Regions from separate parts of the Pseudoalteromonas sp. AOP31-A2-14 genome, predicted to be linked through region 2. Evidence: riboswitches for the same ligand, from Rfam matches in the RefSeq annotation. Region 2 holds a riboswitch; the other holds the start of a gene.

Region 1 (4,933 bases), 1.1 Mb from region 2:
ATCACCCCTAATTTTGAGGTGTTTTATTTGCTCGAGTAATTGGTAAATAACGGCATTACCTTGTACCTCAGCACCATGCATGTTCGCTTGGATATATACACTAGGCCCTGAACCATCCCCTTCAATACGATAAACCGGTATTGATAACGGTAAGCCATTAGCGACTTCCCCCACGATGATATTTTCTTGCTGTATCACATTGCTCATGGTTTATCTCAGACCTTATCGTAAATAGTAGCTGGCATCTTCAATACTGCGTATGCAGCTGACATTTCCTTGCTCTAACGTATATTCACCAGCAAGTTCATGGCATAAAAAGTAAGGCATACTTTCAGTGAATCCATAAGCACCACTTTGACTAAATACAAGCCAGTCTTGTTCGTTTAAATCGACTGGAAGTTGATGCTCACCTAAGCAATCGAGTGCGGTACAAAGAGGTCCATATAAGCTCATCGTTTGGCTTTTTGCAGTCGACTCTCGTAATAATTGTACAGGAAAGTCTTGATTGGTTACCGCTGGGCGAAGTAGGTGGTTAATGCCTCCACTTAAAATAACTTGCTGTTGAGCGTAGTTTTGCTTAGCTTCGACAATAGGTGTTGCATAATGTCCACATTCACCCACTGCGTAGCGACCAAGCTCCATCCATAATTCCTCAACGCCCGCTTGTTGTTTTATTGTAGTAAGAGAGTTAATTAACTTATCCCAGCTCAGTGTGGGGGCATCTAAAGTATAAGGGATACCTAGCCCACCGCCTAAATCAAGGACTTTTAAATTAATTGATAAGTCGTTTGCAAGCTTGACTAGAGGGTCAATCATTTGTGACCAAAGATCCGCTAGCTTCTCGCTACTAAGCATATTGCCCCACTGAAATATATGTAGGCCATCAAAGTTAAGGTTTGGATAGTCGCTTATATTAAGCGCTTGCCATTCATCACAACCTAAACCAAAGGGGGTTAGGCTATCACCACCTAAGGGGTTTTTCTCACCTTCAGGCCAGCGTAATTGCACGCGTAATAAAACTTGTAGTTGGCACTGCTGTTGTGTTGCTTGTTTGTTAAGCCAGTGGACTTGGTTGATACTTTCAGCTACAAAAGTGCGTACACCGCGACTAATGAAGTGTTTAATTTGTTTTGGGCTTTTAGCTGGCCCTGTGTTGAGCACTCGGTTGCTACTAACACCTTGGTTAAGTACTTGCTCAAGCTCCCCTTTACTAGCAACATCAAAATTAAAGCCTGCCTTATCTAAACTTTGAATAATTTTAGATAAGGGGTTTGCTTTTACCGCGTACCAAAGCTTTATTTCTGTTTGCGTCATTAAATGCGCTAAATGGTTATTTAATACATCAAGATCGTAAATAAAAAAAGGGGAGTCTAGCTCTGCAGATAACTCATTTAAGGCATTTTTAACTGGTGTGCTCAAAAAGCTCATTATCGTAAAACCTCTTCAAGTAATAATGATGCGTCACTTTGCTCATCGCGGTATTTCACAATTAACGCGCATGACATGCTCAAGCCTTGCTCGCGGGCCCATGTGTTTGAAGCAGGGCGAGAGCCCGGTATTACAATAGCGTACTCTGGAATGGGTTCACCTTTATCAAGTTGACGCTCATTAACACAGTCATAAACAGGAATCGTCGCTGATAAACGTACCCCAGGGGCAAGTACCGCGCCTTTTTTAATTACAACTCCTTCGACAATGACACAACCTGCACCGATAAAAGCATCATCTTCTACTACAACAGGACTTGCACCAATTGGCTCAAGTACCCCGCCTAGTTGCACAGCAGCACTTAAATGTACATTTTTACCTACTTGTGCACACGAACCCACTAACGCGTGGCTATCAACCATAGTGCCTTCGTCAATAAAGGCACCAATATTTACATACGCTGGCGGCATGATAATAGTGCCTTTAGCAACATGCGCACCACGGCGTACACTGGTGCCACCAGGAACCATACGTACACCTGCCTCTGCAGCAAAGCTTTGCGGAGCTAAGTTATGCTTGTCTACAAACCCCCCTGGAAATTCTGTATTAGTGCCGTTTTTAAAAGATTCTAATATACTTTGCTTAACGGTAACGTTTGCCTGCCATTGGCCGTTATCATCTTGTGTTGCTGCGCGGACTGCGCCTGCTTCTAAATCGTTTAATAGTTCTAACCAGCTCATTATAAAAACCTGTATTTAATGCCAAGATAAAATGGTGTTGTTCGCATTGGTAATGCAATCAGTTTGCGTTAACTCACAATGAGTTAGCGGGGGTCGTAAATAGGGAGTATTAATGCGACCTTGTTGATGCATTAATACTTTTACGGGAATTGGGCTTGCCACGGAAAATAAGCTCTTAATGGCTTTAGACCAATCAGCAAATAAATTGGGATGTTGACCGCTTAAGCTGCGCTTAACAAATTCGTGAGTTTGCTCAGGCCACGCATTGGCGGCTACCGATACTAAGCCTTTAGCGCCAGCTTGGGCAAAGTAAGGCATCAGTGCATCGTCACCACTGAACATTGCCAGGTTGGGAGCGGTTTCTCTGAATGCTTCAAACTTGTTGATGTCGCCACTAGCTTCTTTTAGTGCCCAAAGCCGTGGATGATGCTGTAAATTACGAACAACATTAACGGGTATATCAACGGCACTGCGCCCCGGTACGTTATATAACATACAAGGAAAGCGACTGGTATCCAGCAGGCTTTCAAACCAATGTGTTTGCCCGACTTCACCGGGCTTTGCATAAAGAGGTGAACCCAATAAGTAGCCATCAATAGGGAGTTGATTACAATATTCAACCCAAGCAATTTGCTGCTTTAAGTTCATACCACCCACCGCGACCATTAATGGCACTCTCGGGTTTAATTGACATACATGCTCAACAATCGTTTGTTGTTCTTTGAGTGTTAAAGCTAAGCCTTCACCGGTGCTACCAAGTAATAAAATACCGTTATTGGCAGCTTGTTGCTGAGCAACAAGTCCAGTTAAAGCATCATAATCTACTTCGCCTTGTTGGTTAAACGGCGTAACTAATGCTGTCCATAATGGGAAGTCATCTAAATTAAAGTTGTTGATCATCTCTCACGAACTTATAGAGCGTTCGATGAATCAATTGGCAGGCGTTAATAAATTTTTGCCATGTATGCGTCATCGAACATATTATAATTCGAAGAGCGAATGGGCTTAAAACAATAGGGCACAATAGCCTTATTATTACTAAGACCAGAAGCTCTCCACCAAATAGTTGCAGTGTCTGCACTTGGTGACAGTCGCTAGGATTCAACCTAGTCGCCCGAAATGCTTATATCACACGATAAACACTTCTCGGCGTTAATTCCCCTCACGTATGGTCGATGGAGTGTGTGCTCCTACCATACGCTACCTGAATAACGCACCTCTTCCAGCCCTGAGTGCTCGCTTGTAGCCAACACACATAAATAGGGAATGAGCAGAGATTAAAGCATTTTAGCCGTCTAGGTGTCAAGCAGGTTTTAGGCGATCGTTTTTAGTAAATGGTTACGTATAGTGTAATTTTTTCGTACACTAATACAAAGATTTGCAGGGGTAATTGAGTAATGGAAAAGTTTCAAGATATATACCAGCGAGCGCTTGAGCGTAAAGGCGGCGAAGCCATGTTACAACAACTATTAGTCGCCCCAAATACAGCCCAGCAACTAATGGCCATTAGTGATGATATTTGGCTTGAGGAGTTTACACGCAAAGTATTTCAAAGTGGCTTTTATTGGTCAGTGATCAATAGCAAATGGCCCGGCTTTAGAGAGGTTTTTTGGGACTTTAGTATCGAGAAATTACTAATGATGCCTCCGGACATGCTCGAGCAAAAAGCAAGTGACGAACGTATTGTTCGTAACTTTAAAAAAGTACAAACTATTCCTGAAAACGCTTATATGATCCATGAAGCAGCTAGTGAGCATAGTAGCTTTAGCCAATTTATTGCTAATTGGCCAAGTGAAGATATTATTGGTTTATGGGCATACTTAAAAAAGCACGGTGCACGATTAGGCGGTAATACAGGACCTTATACTTTACGGACTTTAGGTAAAGATACATTTTTGTTATCTCGCGATGTTGAAAGTTACCTACGTAGTCACAAGATCATTGATGGTGGTCTGCAAACTAAAAAATCACTCCAAAGCACTCAGAATTTCTTTAATGAGCAGCAACAACAAAGTGGTTTGAGTTTGCAAGAATTAAGCTTACTTGTTGCTTACAGTGTAGGTGATAACCGTGTTGGCATTAAGGCTAATTAAAGGGTGATTTATGAAACTTATTTCTCGTTACACTGATATTGCGGATGCCTTTTCCGTTACAGATACACCGACCCCTGTTGGTGCACCCGAAGTTTTACTTTGGAATGACCATATTGCTGAAGAGCTAAATATTGACTTTAATTCATCACAGCAAGCACTTTACTTTAGTGGTAATAAAATAAATAGCGATGTGGCGCCAGTCGCACTGGGTTATTCAGGCCATCAATTTGGCCACTTTTCACCACGTCTTGGTGATGGACGTGCGCATTTACTTGGCGCGATAGTCGATAAAAACAACCAAGCGTGGGATATTCAGCTTAAAGGTGCGGGAGCAACGCCATTTTCACGCGGGGGGGATGGTCGGTGTAGTATAGGCCCTGCGGTACGTGAATATATTATGAGCGAAGCCATGCATGCCCTTGGTGTGCCAACAACTCGCTGCCTAGCGGTTGTTGCAAGTGGTGAGCCTGTATATCGTCAAACCCCTTTACCCGGTGCGATTGTTACGCGAGTAGCTAGTAGTCATATTCGCGTAGGCTCATTTCAATATTTAGCAACTCAAGGTGATGTAGCTGGATTAAAAGCACTTGCAGACTTAGCTATCGCACGCCACTACCCAAAAATAGAAGCAACGGGCACTGAACGTTATTTGGCTTTTTTAAACGCAGTTAT
Region 2 (4,933 bases):
AACAAGCTAATACGTATTCGCCTTTTAAATACTGATACTCGATTAACGTTTAGTTTATTTATCTTATTGATAACATCTAAATAAAACCATTGCTATGCGAAGAATTTAAGCTCTTTGTTTCTTCATGCGTTCTATGTTCATTTATGAACAAGTTCGCATGAAGACTAAGTTATTACCCAAATGCGACATTGGCAAACACAGCCGTCATTAATATTGGGCATACAAAACGAATGTATTGTGCAAACCAATACCGTACTCCACTTGCAGCTTCGTGTAATTGATTACCACGGCGCCATAACCACCCTACCGTAATAAAGTAAAATAAGCCCATTAATGGTAGTTGATACTGAGTAAGCACCATGATTACTAAGCCAAATAACCAATCAAAATTAAAAATGATTAATGAAGAGGCTGATAGTACAGTGAGGCTTACCATAAAGGTCGCTGTTTTACGTTCTACGTGATGATTTTCAACTAAAAACGCAACCGGAATTTCAGTTGATGAAATAGTTGAAGTCAGTGATGCTATCGACATCAATACAAAAAACAATAAACCTACCACTAAACCAATTTCACCCATGGTATTAAATAGCTCTGGTAAAATAGCAAAAATAAGCTGACCTTCGCCAATCAACTTACCATCACTAAATACTTGCACGCCATTGTGTTGCGCCACATAAATAGCAGGAATAATTAACAACCCAGCTAAAAAGGCCACACCGGTGTCAAGTAATGCTACGGATGCCGTTAAACGCGGCAAATTAGCGTCAGGCCGTAAATATGAGCCATAAATCATCATACAACCTACACCGAGCGACAATGAAAAGAATGCCTGTCCCATGGCGGCTATTATTAAATTTGGATCGAATACTTGACTAAAATCCGGCACTAAATAGGCGGCAAACCCTTCATTGGCACCTTCTAGAGTTGCTATGTAAGCAATAAGGCCCACCAATAAAACCAGTAGCAAGGGCATAAGTCGGCGCGACCAGGCTTCAATTCCTGACTTAACCCCTTTTAAGATAATGCTGGCAGTTAAAATAAGCATCAGCGGCGTAAATACAAAGTTACGCGCCATAGAGTCAGTTTGTAAAAAGTGACTAATGTTTGTAAAGCCAAAAAATGTGGTAATTGGTTCAAGTGCATAAGCAAGCATCCATCCTGCTACAATGGAATAAAAGCTTAACATCACGATAGCACCACCAAGACCAAAATAGCCTGCCGCCGCACCTACTTTGGGCGCTTGATCTTGCCACGCGTTTTTAAGCGCCTTTACGGGATTGGCTTGTGCTTGGTGACCCAAATACAGCTCAGTGTATAAAGCTGGAACAGCCAATAAAAATATTACGATGAAATAAACCAGTAAAAACGCACCGCCACCATGATTCGCCGCTTGCGTGGGAAAGCCCCAAATATTACCTAACCCTACCGCAGCACCTGAAGCTGCTAAAACAAAGCCAAGGCGGCTTTGGAAACCATCGCGCAATTGTGCCATACATCTACTATCTGTTATTATTTCTCACTGATGTGAATTAAACCATATTTAGCACCCAACCAGTAAACTATTTGCGCTGTGCTGTACGGGAAGTAAATCAACTGATTTAAAAGTAACCAATCGAGCTTTTATGCCATCGTCTTTTTTTACAAAACAACTTACGATCGCTCCATTTGAGCAAATAAACACGCAAAATTATATTTTATTATTGGATGCCCGCTCTCTTAATATTAGTCAATTTGATTTACCTATCCTATTAAGTGAATTTGAACTAAGCGTGATCAACCGCCGTAGAAGCATTAAAGCTAAGCAAGAATATTTAGCCACTCGGTTACTTCTAAAATATTTAGTTAAACAACACGCAACTGAATTTAAAAATACCCCAGCCAATCATATTAGCTCTGAATTTGACGAAAAAAGCAGTAAATTACTTATACATATTATGGGTAGTGAAACCGTGTTTAGCAGCTGTTTATCTCACTCTAATGGTTTTGTAGGTGCAGCGTTAAACCCTGAGCGCATTGCGTTTGGGTTTGATATAGAAAAAATAACTTTAAAACGCCCTTTTGAAAAGCTCGCAAAGCATTTTTATCATGCAGATGAAGTCAATTTAATAACTGCAAATAAGCAACATTCAGCTGAACGTTTTTTTAGAATTTGGACTTTGAAGGAAGCCTTAGCGAAAGCCACCAGCCAGCCCATCGCTAAACTACTCAGCCCAAATATATTTGATGAACTTCAAAAGGCGAGTTTAACGGCTGTGAGCGCTAGATATAACAATTTTGATATTAGCGTAGTCAGCAAAAGTACTAACTGGCAGTGCTATTATATTGAAGACATTAATACTTTATTAACCCCAAACTAAGTAATGTCATGTGGTGAAAAAGAGTATTTTGTACTAGTTAGAGCCTAGTAAGCGCTGAATAAATCAGCGCTTAAGGTTCAATACTTACAGCCAGGCACCTACATGTAAGCTAATTACGCGGCGGTTTCAACTTCTAATAACCGGCGGTGGATTGCTTGAACAACAAGATCTGATTCACCTTGCTCAACTAAAAAGCATAAGTTGTGCTTACTCGCACCATGGCATATTAAGCGAATATTAAAATCACTTAATACCTGCATTAAATTAATTTCATGTTGGCGAAGTTGAATTTCAGAACCAATCAAGGCCACCAGCGTTAAGTTGTTTTCAACCGATACATGACAAAACTTGGCCAATTTATCTAAGCAGTCCTGATCAAGTTCTGGGCGCGAGGCATTAGGCGCGTTATCAAGTGTAATGGCTACACTTATCTCGGAGGTAGTAACTAAATCAACCGAAATACTAAACTCGCTTAAAATTGTAAATACTCGCGCTAAAAAGCCACTGGCTAATAACATTTCAGGGCTTTTAAGAGTTAGTAATATTTGGTTTTTACGCTGGGTAACAGCGCGAATACCCGGTATGTTAGATTTCTCTTTTTCAATCCAGGTGCCGCCTAACTGCGGTTCGCGGCTTGAGCCAACAAATACACCAATATGGCTTCTACTTGCTGGTAAAATAGTCGCAGGATGCAATACTTTTGCGCCAAAGGTTGCCATTTCAGCGGCTTCGTCAAAACTTAGCCGTGGAATAGGCGTAGCGTTTACACATAAACGCGGATCAGTACTAAATATACCCACTACGTCTGTCCAAATATGTACGCTTTTAGCATTTACGGCTTCAGCGAGTAATGCAGCGCTGTAATCAGAGCCACCGCGACCAAGCGTGGTTGTTTTACCATCCTCATCAGAGCCAATAAATCCCTGTGTAACAACCACCTGCTCTTCTAATAGCGGTATTAAATACTCTTTTGCCGCTGCGGCTGTTGCAGCAACATCTGGTGTCGCTTTGGAAAACTGACTATCGGTTTTTAATACTTTTCGTACATCAAAACGTCGTGCATTTAAGCCATTTAAACGCAGTACTTGGGTAAATAAATACGACGACAACCGTTCGCCAAAGCTTAATAGCTCATCGTGTGATTGTTTTGTTTTTAAAGGCTCACCGGCAAGTACTTGAAACGCTTTAATGGTTTCGTCATAGCCATGGGCTAAATCGGCATCCAGTGATAGCTCACTTAAAATAGACTCTTGAATAGCCAGCACGCCTGCAATATTACTGCACCGCTCATCTGTTGATAAATCTTTATTGCATAGCGCTACTAAATGATTAGTCACACCGGCACTGGCACTCACTGCCACTACACGCACTTTGCTATCGGCTACAATAATCTCACTACAACGACTCATCGCATCAAAATTAGCTACGCTGGTGCCACCAAATTTAGCGACCACATAGTCTGACTTTACTATATGAGTAGGCTGCTGTGCGTTATTTGTAGCTACTTGGGTATTCATGTCGTCTCCTTTTGTGGCATTCATACCACGATAATACAAGAAGAACTTGGCAAGGGGGTGCTTGATAAGAAAAGTCCACTGCCAGAAGCTCTCCACCTAATTTGGTGACAGTTTTGAGGATTCAGCCCCATAAACCGAAAAACCACCGCGACGCTCAGTTGTTTTTCTCGGCGAGTACTTCCCTCGTTAATGGTCACAGGCTTACGTCGCCTCACATTAAGTACCTAAGTATCGCACCTCTTCTGAATGTTATATTAACCGTTTAAGTAAACGCCTAAAATAACAAAGCCCACTGTAAAAGTGGGCTTTTGGAATTTATCGTTTAGACGTCTAGCTGTCAAGTTGTTTTAAAATTATTATACCCAAACTACCTGCAATATAAGAGCCCATATAACCTAACTTATAAGTAATTAATAAATACACTGACATAGGTAAAACTCATAAAAGTCAGTGTATTTACTTAACTTATCGCAACAATACCGGCCGCATAGCCAATAATAAGGTACACTTAATATTAAGGTCGTTTTAGTGCTCGAAAGCAATATCACCACAAGAGATATAAGCACGGCAGTAATATGGACAGAAAACGATGAAAATAAGAACGAAAAACCACCAATCAAAAACATCAGCTTGCGTTTGCTAATCGCGCTTGGCATTATTCTATTCACCGTATTTTGGATAAAACCTTACGAGTTTAAATAAACAACAGCGCTCATTGCAGCCATTAAAAACAGCTAGAGTGCGGCAACCTCTAAATATTGTGGCCGAATTAATGTTGTATGTTTTCGGGCCTTTGCCCATTAAGCTCCGAGATAAATAAGATAATTCAGCATTAACTGCCAAAGAAAAGCGTAGTTTTGCCCTTGTTTACATGGATAATACCCTCTATAGCGATGAGCACAAATGCAAGCATTATCAGGGTTAAAATAATTGCAGTTACCGTGGTGTTTGAATAACCTTTATAGAAATATAAAATTGCATATTCATTGCAAACAGCGACACGACGAGCACTCTAGTATCAAAGGCTGTGTAAAACTATTGCTGATTTACAACTCT

What was found. Region 2 has a riboswitch for lysine ahead of lysC (lysine-sensitive aspartokinase 3). Riboswitches for the same ligand answer to the same signal wherever they lie in the genome.
Region 1: another riboswitch for lysine. It lies ahead of dapA (4-hydroxy-tetrahydrodipicolinate synthase); the one in region 2 lies ahead of lysC (lysine-sensitive aspartokinase 3).

The regions. Positions count from the first base shown of each region.
Region 1 is NZ_JBQSXI010000001.1:3,129,287-3,134,219, reverse strand. Features, by position in the region: gene ACT3S9_RS14450 (succinylglutamate desuccinylase/aspartoacylase family protein) at 1-207, opposite strand, end outside; gene ACT3S9_RS14445 (PLP-dependent decarboxylase) at 223-1,428, opposite strand; gene ACT3S9_RS14440 (2,3,4,5-tetrahydropyridine-2,6-dicarboxylate N-succinyltransferase) at 1,428-2,168, opposite strand; gene dapA (4-hydroxy-tetrahydrodipicolinate synthase) at 2,184-3,068, opposite strand; lysine riboswitch at 3,209-3,398, opposite strand; gene ACT3S9_RS14430 (DNA-3-methyladenine glycosylase I) at 3,566-4,261, shown strand; gene ACT3S9_RS14425 (protein adenylyltransferase SelO) at 4,272-4,933, shown strand, end outside.
Region 2 is NZ_JBQSXI010000001.1:2,036,785-2,041,717, forward strand. Features, by position in the region: gene ACT3S9_RS09375 (sodium-dependent transporter) at 173-1,495, opposite strand; gene ACT3S9_RS09380 (4'-phosphopantetheinyl transferase family protein) at 1,626-2,360, shown strand; gene lysC (lysine-sensitive aspartokinase 3) at 2,474-3,877, opposite strand; lysine riboswitch at 3,955-4,127, opposite strand; partial or broken gene ACT3S9_RS09390 (sodium:proton antiporter) at 4,417-4,790, opposite strand.